DNA from 2 places in the Paenibacillus sp. JNUCC31 genome. Region 2 is predicted to be linked to the other one. Evidence: a T-box and tRNA genes for the amino acid it is inferred to sense, from the RefSeq annotation. Region 2 holds a T-box; the other holds one or more tRNA genes.
What was found. A T-box is a leader RNA that pairs with one kind of tRNA and senses whether it is charged. The one in region 2 lies ahead of trpS (tryptophan--tRNA ligase), so its partner is inferred to be a tRNA-Trp.
Positions count from the first base shown of each region.

Region 1: it encodes a tRNA-Trp, which carries the amino acid that the T-box ahead of trpS (tryptophan--tRNA ligase) is inferred to sense. The anticodon was not compared.

Region 1 covers NZ_CP062165.1:2,192,686-2,201,350, forward strand. The annotation lists gene JNUCC31_RS09460 (PspA/IM30 family protein) at 1-531, opposite strand, end outside; gene JNUCC31_RS09465 (LiaF transmembrane domain-containing protein) at 566-874, opposite strand; gene JNUCC31_RS09470 (helix-turn-helix domain-containing protein) at 1,392-3,749, shown strand; gene JNUCC31_RS09475 (class I SAM-dependent methyltransferase) at 3,913-4,839, opposite strand; tRNA gene JNUCC31_RS09480 (tRNA-Leu) at 5,088-5,166, opposite strand; tRNA gene JNUCC31_RS09485 (tRNA-Cys) at 5,175-5,248, opposite strand; tRNA gene JNUCC31_RS09490 (tRNA-Gly) at 5,255-5,329, opposite strand; tRNA gene JNUCC31_RS09495 (tRNA-Gln) at 5,334-5,408, opposite strand; tRNA gene JNUCC31_RS09500 (tRNA-His) at 5,422-5,494, opposite strand; tRNA gene JNUCC31_RS09505 (tRNA-Trp) at 5,523-5,596, opposite strand; tRNA gene JNUCC31_RS09510 (tRNA-Tyr) at 5,604-5,689, opposite strand; tRNA gene JNUCC31_RS09515 (tRNA-Thr) at 5,699-5,774, opposite strand; tRNA gene JNUCC31_RS09520 (tRNA-Phe) at 5,795-5,870, opposite strand; tRNA gene JNUCC31_RS09525 (tRNA-Asp) at 5,963-6,040, opposite strand; tRNA gene JNUCC31_RS09530 (tRNA-Met) at 6,068-6,141, opposite strand; tRNA gene JNUCC31_RS09535 (tRNA-Val) at 6,162-6,237, opposite strand; tRNA gene JNUCC31_RS09540 (tRNA-Glu) at 6,305-6,376, opposite strand; tRNA gene JNUCC31_RS09545 (tRNA-Ser) at 6,383-6,474, opposite strand; tRNA gene JNUCC31_RS09550 (tRNA-Asn) at 6,478-6,553, opposite strand; rRNA gene JNUCC31_RS09555 (23S ribosomal RNA) at 6,620-8,665, opposite strand, start outside.
Region 2 covers NZ_CP062165.1:4,222,193-4,230,857, forward strand. The annotation lists gene JNUCC31_RS18420 (spore germination protein) at 1-1,271, opposite strand, end outside; gene JNUCC31_RS18425 (GerAB/ArcD/ProY family transporter) at 1,252-2,358, opposite strand; gene trpS (tryptophan--tRNA ligase) at 2,441-3,436, opposite strand; T-box leader at 3,592-3,914, opposite strand; gene JNUCC31_RS18435 (DMT family transporter) at 3,942-4,877, opposite strand; gene JNUCC31_RS18440 (aminotransferase-like domain-containing protein) at 5,051-6,445, shown strand; gene JNUCC31_RS18445 (glutamate-1-semialdehyde 2,1-aminomutase) at 6,531-7,850, opposite strand; gene JNUCC31_RS18450 (LCP family protein) at 7,942-8,665, opposite strand, start outside.

The DNA of each region.
Region 1 (8,665 bases), 2.0 Mb from region 2:
GAGATCAGATACCTGATCGTCCAGCCGGTTGAACATACGAGGTACATTCTGACCGTTGTAATGACCTCTCTGATTCATTCGTTGCTGCAATTGGATCGTTTGCATACGAGCATAGTAGTATTGACGTTTGCTGTATACATTTTGATACTCCACTTTCAGTTGGTCGATCTGTTCATCTAGTTCCTGTAATGCTGCATTGCTTTGTGCGTACAATTCATTGTATTGCTCCATTTTTTCCTCGTGGAGAATTTTCTCCTGTAAAGCAAGTTTGGCCAAATGCTCCTCGCCTGCTTTCAAAGCCATGGAAGCCTGTTCTTCCCGTTTGTGTACCATACCTGCTGCCTGATCCGCTTGTTGTTTCATTTGTCTGGTATGGCTTGCATATTGATGACGAAGCTTCTCGGCTTCACCGATGTCTTGGCGGGTCGAGACCAGAAACTGATCAATCAGTTTGACTGGGTCCTGACTTTGCTCCAAATGTTCATTTAAAGTAGCTACGGTAATATCCCGCATTCGACGAAATACACTCATTTTAATCTGTCCTCCTTTTCATGATCGTGAAAGCTTAGTAACGGCCACGACGACTTCGATTATTACTTAACATGGAGAATCCGAAGATGATTAACCCGATTGCGATGATCGGTCCGATCAACCAGGCCAGTTTGCCAAGCAGGGAGAGGATACCGATGAAAAGAACAATCCATCCAAGCAGTACATTTCCTCGTTTAACTCCGTAGTATCCAAGTGCAATCATCAGGACCGGAATCAGATAACCCATTAAGTGTCCCAGTAGCGGAGTTAACTTTCCGAAGAGGAGAAGTGCACCCAGCGCAATCAGTACAACCGCCCAGCCATTTCCTTTATTCCATCTCATAATTGTTGTTCACCACCCTTTCGGTTCGTTAATTTTGGTTTGATTGTTTGTTCGTTTGTTTCTTGTTTAACCTTATGTCCTTATTCTAGGGGAAACTGCGACTTTTCAAAACAGACCGTGGACGGTTTTTCATCCTAGACTCAGGTCGGGGATCAGGTTGGACCTTTGACTATCCCTGGATCAGACCGTTGACCACTGCACGGAAATAAAGGCCTTAGCTGTGTCTTTTCCCCCTTCCTCAAGCCCAGTTCACCCCGTATGATATGACGTCCATACCTCTTATCTACGTTATCCCCCCGACTGACGTTTCCCAGTACACCATCCATAAAAGCCAAAAAGAATTGAAATACAATCGGGCATGTTCTTCACCTTAATTTTCAACTGGACATTTATTACTTTTTTATCCAAATAAACAAAATTTAGATTGTTCTATATGTAAGCGTTTACTAAAATAGGAAGTGTGACTACTTCAAATGTCAGGAGTGAACCTGTGCGATCATTCAGCTATTTACATAAAATGATAGTCTTCGGAATCTTGTTAAGTACCCTTCCCATTCTGTTAACGGGAATCGCAGCTTTTATCTATTCTTCAAAACAATCGGAGCTGCATCGTGCTCAAGCCAATAAACAACTGTTAATCCAAATGCAAACCAATGTGGAGCATAAACTTGCAACCGTAAGCTATATGCTCGATCAGGCCGTTCGATCACCGGACACGCTCCATTCGCTAACTTCTTCATCATCATCGGCCCAAGGCATCGGGCCTTTGTTTGCTGAAAAGTTACAGACCGAATTCAAGAATATGAGGTCATGGGAGCCTCTAATGGATATTACACTCGTTAATCAGACCCAGGATTGGCTTATCGATCATGCTGGCCTATACCTTAATACTGATTTTCCCTTAACTCTTCCCATGAAGGACTTGTTATCGAACACGCTCACTTCCGGCTGGCAGCTCACCCCCTCCTCCATTTTTAACAACGAGGAGCGCATAATGAACTCAGGATGCATCTATCATATTGCACTTGCCAGATCGATACCCAATGTAGATGCTTCTTCCGATGCGGCTCTAATTGCTGGAATTCCTGCATGTTCACTGCAAAAACCACTGGAAGAGGATTCTCTGGACAGTTCTGCCGCTGGACTTATCATTCTGAATCGTGAACAACGTATTATGGTTCATCCCGATCCCAGTTATATTGGACAGCCTCTGGCCACAGCAGGAATATGGGACAACGATTCGAGGGACAACTTTAGTGAATTGTTATCTATGCGTGCGTTAGCTGCCTCTTCAGGTCAACGTGAGGTACGTATTGCAGACACTGATTACTCGTTGTCCTATACGCACTCTTCTCTAAAAGGATGGACCTATATTCTCATTTCGCCTACAAACATCCTTACCCATGAGTATGTTCAGATCGGGTTACACACCATGTATATCAGCGTTGCTATGCTACTTCTTTCACTGTTGCTATCATGGATCGGATCGAGGCGAATGCACATCCCAATTCGTCAACTTCTTATACAACTTGGTGACAAACGATGGTCCAAAGGTCATTATAAAACCATTTCTATATTTCATATGGATGAATTCGAGCAAATCAGAGCTGGCGTTTCACAACTGTCGGCATCCCAATCTCAGCTTGAAAACAAATTAAATCAATATAAGTTGCAGATTCATACTCATTTTCTAATCAACCTGCTTCTGGGCAAAAATGCACCAGCCACTATTCATGATTCACTGGGGGAATATGGATATGAATCACATCTTAAAGAATGGCAACAAATAGCCGTTGTGACAGTGCAGGCAGATCTCTTGAATCACACCAAATATAATGCCAAGGATCGGGATCTTCTGCTATTCGCCATTCAAAATATACTGGAGGAGAGCATACTTGCTGAACAACAGCTGCTCCCTGTTGTATATGAACACGCCGTCGTCACGATCCTCGGTACCTCTGAACAAGATCATGTTCGTTTTTCAAAGCAACTGTATACGTTAACAGAACAACTACAACATCAGATCAGGGAGATCCTTAACCTTCAAGTAAGCATTGGATTTAGTCAGCCCCATACCTCCCTATTGCAAATACCGCAGGCCTATACAGAGGCCCTTGAAGCGCTCAAGCATCGCATGAAACTGGGCACAGGCATTATCTTTCAATTTGAAGCAATTGATCATCGTACACCCACTTGGTCACTGCATTATCCCGAATCACTGGAATATAAGCTCATACAGGCTATCCAAAGCGCAGATGAAGCATACTCCGCCTCTCTTCTCCACCAGTTGCTTCAAGTACTGTTTGGCGTAGAATGTACACCAGAAGAATATCAGGTAGCGCTTAACCGATTGCTGACACATATTTTGCAGATAATGCAGGAATCTGGTATACGACTGGGACAGATCTCCCAAGGCCATGGATCAATTTTCAATGAACTTCATGCTCTACAGTACGCTGCCGAGGTAGAACAATGGTTTAACGACCATATTATCAACCCGATCATTCTCATATTAAAGGAAAGACAGTATGCCCAATATCAACATATATCCGAGAAAATGATAGCCATGGTTCAACAAGAGTACGATAAAGATCTGACGTTGGAGGAGTGCGCATCAAGACTTCACTACAATGCAAACTATCTAAGTAGTGTATTCCGTAAAGAGACAGGCTGTGCATTCAGTGAGTATCTGACGAAGTACCGCTTCAGTATGGCTAAAAAGTGGCTGGATGAAAGCGACCTAACGGTTAAGGATATCGCCGCACGCCTTTGTTATAATAACCCCCAGAACTTTATTCGTTCTTTCCGAAAATGGGAAGGGATTACGCCTGGACAATACAGAGAGCGTAAGCAAAAAGCTGATCTGTGTCCTTGAAGAAGTAAACAGGACTTTTGGGGATGAAGTAAACGTGGTCTATTTATAGAAGAAGTTAATGTTGCTTAGCGAAAGAACGTTGTTCTATATATAACCATCAAAAAGGGAGCAGTATAATTGCTCCCTTTTCACTTCATCTATAATGTTTATTACAGCATATGATTTACTGCTCTTGGGTACGTACAACTTTCATATTCGGTTGCTCCAATTGAATCAGAATTTTACCGAACTTCCCTCCGCGTGAGAATGTAACCACACCCTCCTTGTAAGTGTCTCTTACATATTCCTCAGCCAGGGCAAGAGAACCTTCACCCGTTGGCAGTTCGTGCGTGCTAAGCCATTCCTGTAGCTTATCAACAACTTCCTCAACAGACATCTCAATATAACTTGTTTCTTTGGTGATTAAGGTGGTATAAGAATAATCTTTCAGGTATAGCAGCTGTTGTATATATCCCATATCTCCCGCGTTATATGCTGGGTAGACACCCAGTACCTCTTTAAGATCATCTATTAGTGAGTGCTCTCTCGCTCCGGCCATCGTGCTAATATAAACATATTTTCGGGCAGTGCTGATCGCCTGTTCAATCGTTTCCCAATTCGACATCGCCGGGCACATGGATGCAAATGCGAAGTCATATTTCTTTTCCCAGTTCTTTTCCTGAATCGATATATCCTCGAACCGTTCTGACACAATATCTATACTGGATTGTAAGGACGGTGGAATCGTCTCTTTCATTAATGAATTGAGCAGTTTCGATGGTTCTACAGCTGTAACCGTTGCTCCTCTGTTTGCAAAGGGGATGGTAAAGATACCTGAGGCTGCTCCAATGTCCAATATCGATAAATCATTAAGATCTACTCCCTGATTTTCAATCCATCCTATAATGCGTTCAGATCTTTGCTTTCCCTGTTCAGTAAACGACTGTTGATGATATTCCCTGGCCCATCGTTCAAATGCTTCTTCTTTGTCCGGTGAGGAACTCTTCTGTTTGTATTGTGATTCTGTCGACTGATTCTTCCACGCTTCCTCCCATGCAGCCAGATCGAATAAAATTTCAGCATACTTGGATACTTCTTTTTCCTCAGACACGTGCTTCACTCCTTTTCTTTAATAAGCATAGAATTAAACAATAACGTTTAATAAACTCAAAACAAAGAACTTCAGGGAGCTCTAATATCTTTAATAAATCTAAACAAAGACTTTACTTATCTACAATATACCTAATCAGACTATACGTCAATATATAAGAAAATGCACCTTTGTAACACAAACGGAAACGAAATAACCAAAAAAATAGACCTACAAATTGCAGAAGCAATCTGTAGGTCTATTAGATATACCGGCGAGAGGACTCGAACCTCCACGGTTTCCCACTCGATTTTGAGTCGAGCGCGTCTGCCATTCCGCCACGCCGGCATATATACTGGAGGCGCCACCCAGATTCGAACTGGGGATAAAGCTTTTGCAGAGCTGTGCCTTACCACTTGGCTATGGCGCCATATTTTGGAGCGGACGACGGGAATCGAACCCGCGACCCTCGCCTTGGCAAGGCGATGCTCTACCGCTGAGCCACGTCCGCATAATGGCTGGGGATATAGGATTTGAACCTATGCATGACGGAGTCAAAGTCCGTTGCCTTACCGCTTGGCTAATCCCCAAAAAAAACAAAGGGGCGATCGAGGGGAATTGAACCCCCGAATGCCGGATCCACAAACCGGTGCGTTAACCACTTCGCCACGATCGCCATAATACGGTATGTTCTAAAAATTAATTGGCAGGGGCAGCAGGAATTGAACCCACACCAACGGTTTTGGAGACCGTTGTTCTACCTTTAAACTATGCCCCTATAAAACTGGTGGAGGATGATGGATTCGAACCACCGAACCCGTACGGGAGCAGATTTACAGTCTGATGCGTTTGGCCACTTCGCTAATCCTCCAGGATTACATGGTGCCGGCGAGAGGACTTGAACCCCCAACCTACTGATTACAAGTCAGTTGCTCTACCAGTTGAGCTACACCGGCGTATGAAGTTGTAGTTATAATGGTGGCTCGGGACGGAATCGAACCGCCGACACGAGGATTTTCAGTCCTCTGCTCTACCGACTGAGCTACCGAGCCATAATAAAGTTTAATCCTGAAACGTTACACTTTATCTAGGGCGTCGGCCATATATCAGATCTAGTGAACAGCTTCCTCATGTAGAGCAAAAATGGCGGAACCGACGGGATTCGAACCCGCGATCTCCTGCGTGACAGGCAGGCATGTTAGGCCAACTACACCACGGTTCCAGATCACTTTCTTGAAAGAAAGTATAATTGCGGGGGCAGGATTTGAACCTGCGGCCTTCGGGTTATGAGCCCGACGAGCTACCGGGCTGCTCCACCCCGCGTCGTTATTTAAAAAGCTATATGGTGGAGGCTGAGGGGATCGAACCCCCGACCCTCTGCTTGTAAGGCAGATGCTCTCCCAGCTGAGCTAAGCCTCCGAACAACACATTTATGATCTTATCATAAAACTGCTGTGAAAATCAACTTCTTTTTTGAAGTTAAATATGACCCGTAGGGGATTCGAACCCCTGTTACCTCCGTGAAAGGGAGGTGTCTTAACCCCTTGACCAACGGGCCTTACTATGGCGGAGAGAGAGGGATTCGAACCCTCGAGACGCTTGTGGCGCCTACACGATTTCCAATCGTGCTCCTTCGGCCAACTCGGACACCTCTCCATATGGCTCCCCGAACAGGGCTCGAACCTGTGACAACTCGATTAACAGTCGAGTGCTCTACCAACTGAGCTATCAGGGAATATGCTTCAGAGATTATTCTCTGAAAACTAGATCCGAAACGAAACCTGCGATTACAACCTGCAATTTGGATAAGCCCTCGACCGATTAGTACTGGTCAGCTCCATGCATTGCTGCACTTCCACCCCCAGCCTATCTACCTCGTCGTCTTCAAGGGGTCTTACATACTGGGAAATCTCATCTTGAGGGGGGCTTCACGCTTAGATGCTTTCAGCGCTTATCCCTTCCGTACATAGCTACCCAGCGGTGCTCCTGGCGGAACAACTGGTACACCAGCGGTACGTCCATCCCGGTCCTCTCGTACTAAGGACAGCTCCTCTCAAATTTCCTACGCCCACGACAGATAGGGACCGAACTGTCTCACGACGTTCTGAACCCAGCTCGCGTACCGCTTTAATGGGCGAACAGCCCAACCCTTGGGACCTACTTCAGCCCCAGGATGCGATGAGCCGACATCGAGGTGCCAAACCTCCCCGTCGATGTGGACTCTTGGGGGAGATAAGCCTGTTATCCCCAGGGTAGCTTTTATCCGTTGAGCGATGGCCCTTCCATGCGGTACCACCGGATCACTAAGCCCGACTTTCGTCCCTGCTCGACTTGTAGGTCTCGCAGTCAAGCTCCCTTATGCCTTTGCACTCTTCGAATGATTTCCAACCATTCTGAGGGAACCTTTGGGCGCCTCCGTTACTCTTTAGGAGGCGACCGCCCCAGTCAAACTGCCCACCTGACACTGTCCCCGCACCGGATTACGGTACCAGGTTAGAACCTAGATACGATCAGGGTGGTATCCCAACGGTGCCTCCACGCAAGCTGGCGCTCACGTTTCAAAGGCTCCCACCTATCCTGTACAGATCGTACCCAAATTCAATATCAAGCTGCAGTAAAGCTCCATGGGGTCTTTCCGTCTTGTCGCGGGTAACCTGCATCTTCACAGGTATTAAAATTTCACCGGATCTCTCGTTGAGACAGCGCCCAAGTCGTTACGCCATTCGTGCGGGTCAGAATTTACCTGACAAGGAATTTCGCTACCTTAGGACCGTTATAGTTACGGCCGCCGTTTACTGGGGCTTCGGTTCACAGCTTCGGATTGCTCCTAACCGCTCCCCTTAACCTTCCAGCACCGGGCAGGCGTCAGCCCGTATACTTCGCCTTACGGCTTCGCACAGACCTGTGTTTTTGCTAAACAGTCGCTTGGGCCTTTTCACTGCGGCCCCTCGTGCTATTCACACTACCGGGGCACCCCTTCTCCCGAAGTTACGGGGTCATTTTGCCGAGTTCCTTAACGAGAGTTCTTCCGCGCGCCTTAGAATTCTCTTCTCGCCTACCTGTGTCGGTTTGCGGTACGGGCACCATCACCTGGCTAGAGGCTTTTCTTGGCAGTGTGAGATCATGACCTTCGCTACTATAATTTTCGCTCCCCATCACAGTCCAGCCTTAACGATGTGCGGATTTGCCTACACATCAGCCTCACTGCTTAGACGGACATCCATCAGTCCGCGTCACTACCCTGCTGCGTCCCCCCATTGCTCATAACGGCTTACGGTGGTACAGGAATTTCGACCTGTTGTCCTTCGACTACGCCTTTCGGCCTCGCCTTAGGTCCCGACTTACCCTGAGCGGACGAGCCTTCCTCAGGAACCCTTAGGCTTTCGGCGGATCAGATTCTCACTGATCTTTTCGTTACTCATACCGGCATTCTCACTTGTATAATGTCCAGCGCTCCTTACGGTACACCTTCAACCCTTATACAACGCTCCCCTACCCCTGGATCGACTTCACTCCAGCTTCGAAGTCCTGTGTTTATCCCCTGGGAAGCATTTGGTCATCCAAGATATCATCTCTTGTCAGACAAAAATGTCCTTGTGGTAAACACCGCCTCAAAGAAGCAGTGAAGTCGATCCAAGCCATAGCTTCGGTGGTGTGTTTAGCCCCGTTACATTTTCGGCGCAGAGTCACTCGACCAGTGAGCTATTACGCACTCTTTCAATGGTGGCTGCTTCTAAGCCAACATCCTGGTTGTCTGTGCAACTCCACATCCTTTCCCACTTAACACACACTTGGGGACCTTAGCTGATGGTCTGGGCTGTTTCCCTTTTGACAATGGATCTTAGCA
Region 2 (8,665 bases):
CCGAAAAGTCCTAGGATGGAGGAGATCGCAAGCATCCCGATGCGGACATGGGCAGTAACCCCGCTTAGCACGGTATTTACCAGAATATAGCTCGAGATGACTGAGATGGCTACCGTTACAATGATGGTGGGAGAAGTAATCCCTGCGCGAATAGCGGCATCCCCGATAATAAGACCGCCAACCACGCTGACAGTCTGTCCCAGTGCCCGAGGGAGTCGCCGACCAGCTTCATTGAACAGCTCGAACATAAAAATCATCAGAAATGCTTCCAGCGTGACCGGCAAGGGCAGACCCAGCCTCGTGCCGGCAATCGTCGCCAGAAAAGGCAGCGGAATCTGCTCCACATTGAAACTGGTCAAACCGATATAGAATCCGGGAAAGAAACAAGCGATCAGCAACCCGGCAATGCGCAAAATCCGTTCAAAAGTTACAATGAAAAACGGCGTACTCTCGTCTTCCGGTGATTTCAACTGATTGAACAGGGTAGTTGGAGCAATGACTGCGACTGGTGAACCTTCAATTAAAACGGCAAAACGCCCATTTAATAGGGAATCGACAACATAATCAGGACGCTCTGTATTATCCGTGAGCGGGAAAATGCTGCGAATGCCTCCCATCACGGCCCGTTCCATAATGGAGGTACCAAGAATGCCATCGATTTCAATCTTGTCGAGATTTTGGCGTGCTTCTTTCAGAATATCCGGATTAATGATGTCTTTTACATACAACAGACCAATGGAGGTCTGTGTTCGACCGCCTTTAACGTATTTTTCATAACACATCGAAGAGGTTTTCATGCGTTTACGAATGAGTGCGATATTTACGCTCAACTCTTCGGTGAATCCATCGCGAGGCCCTTTTACGGATGATTCGATGGCTGATTCCTCAGGGTTTCTGCCTGGTATGCTCGCGATATCGAGACTCCAGGACTGATCACCATTTCCGAAAATGAGAAGTAATTGTCCACTGAAAATCAGAAGGTTTACATTCTCTGCATCGGCGAGATCTTCTATTGGATTCAATGTTAATCCCAATTCTTGGGGATGTGCTTCTTCTATAAGTAGAGAATGCTGCTCCAGCCGGGGGATAATAAATTGGTTGAGTTGTTTGCCATCGATCAAGCCGTCGCAATAGAGCATAATCACCGACATATCAGTTTCATCTTTGGCAGGAAAGGTATGAATAACAACATCTGCGCAGGGGTTGAACTGATCCTTCAAAGAGGCAAGCAATGTTTCATGGGACGTGGTGTCAATCGGATGGTGCTCCATGATGTTTCCTCCTCTGATGGCGTGAACTGATGAATGCAATTGTCGTTGCAATAACCGCTAGTCCACTAAGATACATGAGATTGAACGGGAATATGTAGCCGACAAGCAGCTTCTCGAACGTCATGTCATCCAGACGGTACATCATGGTGAAAATAAAGAAGACAGCTAACGCGACACAGCTGATGAGCCTTCTGGTGGCGCTCTTAATATTCCAAATTTCTACCATAATATACATGGCAAGACTAATTCGGGTGAAAGATCCAGCAAGCCACTGATAGATCGAAAAGAAATCTGTCTGGGCGATGTATTTACCCAAGGAGGCAATTCGCCATTCCTCAAAAGCGGGATATCGCATTTTGGCAGCCTCAAAAGGGTCAAATTCCACGATAGCCCCAATGAGGGGGCCAAGTGTCAGCCCAAGAATAATCAACGCGAGCATCAGATACTGCCACACGCGTATCCTTTTGGAGAGGTGGGGCTGTATGTACCAGATGAAAAGCAGCTCAAACATGCCTGAAAGACTGTAGACCATGCCTTGAAGCACGGGGTGCCAGCCATGTTCAAGCACAGGTAGCAGACGGCTGTAATCCTTGTATTGTGTATTTACAATGGCGACATAGAATCCAAGCAGGACAACCAGAGGCAGGATCAGCCCTGCTGTAAATGCCAGAGAACGTATTCCTTTATAAGCAGCGTATGCACAGAGAGACATGATGGCAATGCTTGTAACCAATACCGGTGTCTCTGTCAGATAGTTGGTTTTGGCCCAGGTGGTCGTATCGTGCAGGGTGAGATAGATCACGGACAGAAAAAAGAGACTGTTTCCCATCCGAAACAGCAGGCCAAGGGGTTTGCCCAGATGGGAAGTCAGCCATTCATGGAGAGTTTGATGCTGGAGAAAACGGGAGACATAGGCAAGCATCAGGGTGAATAAAAGATACGGGCCTGCAGACAACAGAACGGATATCCACGCATCTCTTTTGGCCGAGGACAGAAGGGCAGGGATAATCAGGACATGGCTGATCAGGCCGACGGATAACATAATTAACATCATGGCTTGCAAAAAAGAAGGCTGTGTTCGTTTCATGCTGAGGGGACCTCTTTTCCCAATAGACTGTTCTCAGCAGTGTTAACGTGATTGGAGCGCTTCATACAAGACAGCCTGAATACTAAAGGTTAAAATAACGAATACCCATGGCTTCTCGCACCTCAAGCATTGTTTCCCGCGCGACTTTCCGAGCTTGACGGGTGCCCTCGATAAGAATCTCTTTCACCTCATCTTCCCGTTGCTCATAGTCTTGTCGCCGTGCACGGAACGGGGCAAGCAACTCATTAATTGCATTGCCAGCCAGCTGCTTGCAGTCTCTGCATCCAATCGTCCCCTGGCTGCAATTGGCATGGATTTCTTCTGCATTTTCATTGCGAAATAACTGATGATAAGCGAATACCGGGCAGATATTCGGGTTTCCCGGATCGGATCGATGAATACGCGCCGGATCTGTCTTGGCCTTGGTCAGCTTGGCATGTACATCATCAGGACGGGCATTCAAGGAGATCGCATTGCCCATACTTTTGCTCATTTTCCCGATGCCATCAAGTCCACCCAGACGCTCTCCGGTCAGAATGCGTGGCTCAGGCAGCACCGGAGCATATAACTCATTAAACCGACGTACCAGTTTCCTCGCTGTTTCGATATGAGGAATCTGATCTTCGCCTGCCGGAACAAGGGTTGCTTTGCAGAATGCAATATCCGCTGCCTGGCTGACAGGATAACCGAGAAATCCGTAATATAGATCCGTATAACCCCGGTCACGTGCTTCATTTTTAATCGTGGGATTATGACGAAGATTGTTAACAGTGATAAACATGGAGAAAATGACAGTCAGCTCGGCAATTTCCGGAATCATGGACTGGATGAACAGAGTAGCTTTATTGGGATCGATACCTACGGCAAGGTAATCGAGTGTCACTTGATGCACGCTGTCTGCAATCAGTTCGGGCTGGTCGTAATGGGTAGTTAACGCTTGGATGTCTGCCAGCAAAATGTACGTTTTATATTCGTTCTGCAATTGCACCCGGCTGCGCAGGCTGCCCACGTAATGGCCGAGATGAAGCTGTCCGGTTGTCCGGTCTCCGGTTAAAATAATGTCTTTGTTCATGTTCATGGTTTAGTCTCCTTTGAATTTGTGATGTTCCGATTATAGGTTGCTGACGCCACCAGCCGTCTTCCACGACCATCACCTCCTTTCAGCCTGCCACAGTTTTGGGCTCCAATAAAAAAAGCTTCGTCCTTCATCCTGTTTCCCAGACGGGAACAGAATAGAAGGACGAAGCTTATGCCTCGCGGTGCCACCTTAATTGGCCGCTGGTTGCACGGCCCACTTGAAAGATACGGAATAACAATATATGCGGAAAGCCCGGTTGTGGGAAGTCCACATATACCTTATCGATATCCTGTTCATGGATAACGGCTGAACATGCCGCCTTGCCTACTGACGATCCACGCTCCTGACTACAGGTGCAGACCGGGTTCAACTCGGAACTCCGAAGCCCATTTCCACATGACTGATGCACCTGCTCACACCATCCGCCGGCTCTCTGAACCATCCTGTCCTGTGTACTTCTCTTCATCATTGTCAATAACGTCCGTTTACAATTTTTCACATTGTATCACGCTTTGGCTTGGTTGACCAGTCTGCGCTTTCTTCCACTCATATTGGTGCCAAGTACACCAGCGATGATGAGCAAGGCACCCACAAAGTGGTAGCCGTGTACTGGCTCAAGCAATATCCACGCCCCGCCGGCAATGGATATCAGTGTGGACAAGTTGCTGAACACACTCATCTTGGAAGCTTCCAAATGAGTTAGCGCATAACTTGCCAGCAGCGTGGAGATCATCGTGGAAAGGATGGCGAGATAGGCTAGTGCTCCCAGATACGATGCATCTCCGAGTGGTTTCACATAGTCCACCAGGGTTCCGCTCGACGCATGACGAATCAGGGATGCCGCGTTAAAGACGATAAATCCAACCATCAGGGTCACCCAGGTCAATTCCATTGGTTTATATTTTTGAGCCAAGGGCCGTGCCAGCACACCATAACCTGCAAAACAAACAGTGGAGAGCAGCAGTAAAGCAATCCCTTTAAAGTTGCCTGTGGACATTCCGCTGCCTTTCATTACGAAAATAAAGACTACACCCGCCACAGACAGCAGCAGGAACAATTTTTGCAGGGTGGACGTACGCTCCTTGAGAAAGATGGAGGCGAGAACAAGGGTGAATACAGGGGCAGTGGCCTGGATAATACCTGCTTCCGAAGAATTGGACGAGACGAGTCCGAATGCCTGAAAAGCAAAGAATAAAACAGGAGAGAGCAGCCCCAAAGGAATGATACGCCACAGGTCACGCAGGGTTAGCTTAATCCTGATCCATCCGAAAATGACAGGGATGCTGACTGCGAGTAACGACAAAGCAAAACGATGGGCCAGTACATCGATAGGATGTGCAACACTAACCGTCATTTTGACAAATAAAAAAGATAAACCAATAATGGCTGCATATAAAACAGCTGCTACATATGCATATGTTCGAGTTCGGGTACTGTTCATGAGGTTTCCTCCAAATATTACGGTTTTTCTTTTCAACTACTACTGTTGCATATGTTGCTGTATGGTCTGGCCTTATTCAATATACTGCCAGACCAATAGTGGTACAATAGACAAAAACATTTACTGTGCCGGTACAATTAAGAGTATGGATGTCAGAGGAAGGGTAGATTTCAATGAGAAAGTATGAAATGATCGCCGAATCACTAAAGCGCTGGATTCAGGAGCAATTGCAGCAGCAGAACAGTGGACAATGGCAGGACAAAGGTATCAAGCTCCCGGCTGTGCGTGTTTTGGCCGAGCAATATCAATGCAGTGTGAGTACAGCCATCCGTGCATATGAGTGGCTGGAAGAGCGACATCTGGTCTACGCAGTGCCTCAGTCCGGGTATTATGCGGTACAGAATGGAGCCGATGTCGATGATCGGGAGTTGCAGGGACCGTTGAATTTTGCCTCGGCAGCACCTGATCCACGGGTATTTCCCTATTCCGATTTTCGTCATTGTGTGGATCAGGCGATGGAGAAGAAACAGGCGGAGCTGTTTTTGTACGGAACGGAGAGGGGCTTGCCTTCATTGATTGAATTGCTGCAGAAGCAATTCGCCGATTATCAGGTCTTTGCCCGGCAAGAACAGTTTTTTATTACGTCAGGGGTGCAGCAAGCGCTGGCTGTATTGGCCTTAATGCCTTTTCCGAATGGTAAAAAGCAGGTGATGCTGGAACTTCCGGGTTATCATAATATGCCCTCGCTTTTGAAGGGACTGAATGTACCGATTGCTGGCGTCAGACGCTCTCTGGACGGCCTGGATTGGGAAGCGCTTGAACGACAGTTCCGTGAAGGAGATATCAAATTTTTCTATGTCATGCCGCGTTTTCATAACCCGATTGGCACTTCCCTGACGGCAGCAGAGAAGAAGAGATTAATTCGGCTGGCTCAGCGTTACGATGTCTATCTGGTAGAGGATGATTATCTGGCTGATCTGGAAGAGAACACGAAGCAGGACCCGTTATGGTCCTATGATACAGAGGGGCGGGTCATTTATCTGAAAAGTTACTCCAAAATCCTGTTTCCCGGCTTGCGGATTGGCGTAGCTGTTCTGCCTGCAAGTCTTATGGCATCGTTTAGTACATACAAAAAAATGCTCGACATTGACACCGCTGTTTTGTCCCAGGCTGCACTTGAGGTTTACATTCGTAACGGGATGTTTGCTCATCACGGCAAAGTCATCCGCAGCCGTTATGCTGCCCGAATGAACAAGTTATATCAAGAGTTTAACGCCTTTTCGGACTTTGCTCCATTTGCGAATGCGCCGCGTACAGGAGGGGAGCATACAGTTCTGCCACTCGCTAAGGATATGCCGCTGAGGGTCTTGCTGTCCCGTTTGGATCAACGGGGAGTCATTGCCGATACAACAGAACGATACTATCCAGAAGGTACACAAGAGATTCATCAGGAGAAAATGCTGCGGTTGAACATATCCAATGTACCCAAGCAGCGGATCAAGGAAGGGTTGCGAATTATCCGTGAGGAAATAGCGAAGCTGCAAAAGGCGTCCACACAAGCGGAATAATCGCTAGTGTGGACGCCTGATTTCATGAGATCATTTTCAATGATAACTTTATTATGGTGCAGTGCATGAATAGTTTGATAACGGTTTACGCCTGAGCCATGGCCTTGAAGGAAGCTTCCGCGGCTTCGAGTGTTTCCTGAACATCCTTGTCCGTATGTGCAGTCGTCAGGAACCAGGCTTCATATTTGGACGGAGCCAGGTTAATGCCACGGTTCAGCATGTGACGGAAGAAGGAAGCGAAGAGCTCTCCGTCGGTATCCTGGGCCTGATCATAGTTCGTAACCGGGTGGTCACAGAAGTGCGTGGAGAAGGCACCACGAATCTGGTTGATCGTCAGGGCAATACCATGACGGTCAGCGGAAGCCTGAATTCCTGTCGTCAGGTCGATCGCAAGACGTTCCATCTCTTCATACACCCCTTGGCCTTGCAGCACTTCCAGACATGCAATGCCCGCTGAGATGGATGCCGGATTGCCCGCCATCGTACCTGCCTGATATGCAGGGCCTAGCGGAGCAACCTGCTCCATCACCTGTTTCCGACCGCCGTAAGCACCAATGGGCAGGCCGCCGCCAATGATTTTGCCAAGCGCAGTCAGATCCGGTTCGATCTCAGCATGGTTTTCCAGCCCAGCGTATGTCTGGGTAGAACCATAATGGAAGCGGAAAGCGGTGATAACCTCGTCGTAGATTACAAGCGATCCGTTGCTCCGAGTCATGGCACAGAGTCCTTCCAGGAAGCCGGGTTCCGGCATGACCATACCGAAATTACCGACAATCGGTTCAACCATGACAGCAGCGACATCATCGCCCCAACGCTCCAGAGCCGCTTTCAGGCTTTCCAGATCGTTGAAAGGCACCGTGATGACTTCGTGTGCAATACTGGTTGGGATGCCTGCACTATCGGGAATTCCCAGCGTGGATGGGCCTGAGCCAGCAGCAACAAGCACCAGATCGGAGTGACCGTGGTAACATCCGGCGAATTTCACGATTTTGTTGCGTTTCGTATATGCACGGGCAACCCGGATGGTGGTCATGACCGATTCTGTACCGGAGTTCACAAAACGAACCTTATCCATCGAAGGAATGGCTTCTTTCAGCATTTTGGCGAGTTTGATTTCAAGTTCCGTCGGCGTGCCGTACAGTACGCCATTTGCTGCTGCCTCGGTAATCGCCTGGGTAATATGGGGGTGAGCATGTCCTGTAACAATTGGGCCGTACGCTGCGAGATAATCGATATAACGGTTATCATCGACATCCCAGAAGTGCGCACCCTGCGCCTTTTTCATAAATACAGGTGCACCGCCACCGACGGCTTTGAACGAGCGGGAGGGGCTGTTAACACCTCCTACAATATGTTGAAGGGCTTCTTCGTATAAAAGTTCGGAACGGGAACGTGATGGATTCATAAGATAACTTCCTTTCGTATTTAATATTAATATCTATACAGAACACAGCGAAAGGGCAGCGTAATGGCTGCCCTCTGCATGTTTCACTTCGTTACTGTGCCGGTTGCTCCGAATTTTTTTCGTCCGCGCTGGCTGTTTTGTCGTCTGCTCCGGTCTTGGTATCTTCCGACTGGGCAGGGGGATGAATGATATCCTGAATAAGCTGTTTCAACTTCTCTTCATTGGTAACAGTCAATACTTGAGCTCCGCCTGGGGTACGTTCTTCCTTAAGCATATTCATTGGCGGAATTTGCTCGCTGCCGTTCATGCTGCTCTGGTAGCCAAGTCCACCCAGTTTCCACATGTCAGAGAGGGTCAGGTTGGTATCCACATAAGGATTGACCTGTTCCAGAATGGAAGGCAGTTTGGCAATCGTAGTCGTTGATTGCATTTTCGCTGCTACTGCTTTCAGGAATTCACGCTGACGTTCGGAACGTGCAAAATCCGACATGGCATCATGGCGAAAACGTACGTACATCAGAGCTGTTTCACCATCCAGATGCTGGTAACCTTTTTTCAGATCAATATCGTATTCATTTTTGTCCGCTTTGCTTGTATAGTGCATGTCCTTCTCTACGTCAAAATCCACACCGCCAACAGCATCCACCAATTTGATGAATCCTTGAAAATCGGTATACACATAATACTGTACAGGGATTCCCAGCAGATCTCCGGCAGCTTTCATCGCTGCATTGGGACCGTGGGTAATCGCTGTATTAATGCGTTCTTTGCCATATCCATCGATATTGACGTATGTGTCTCGCAGAATCGAGAAC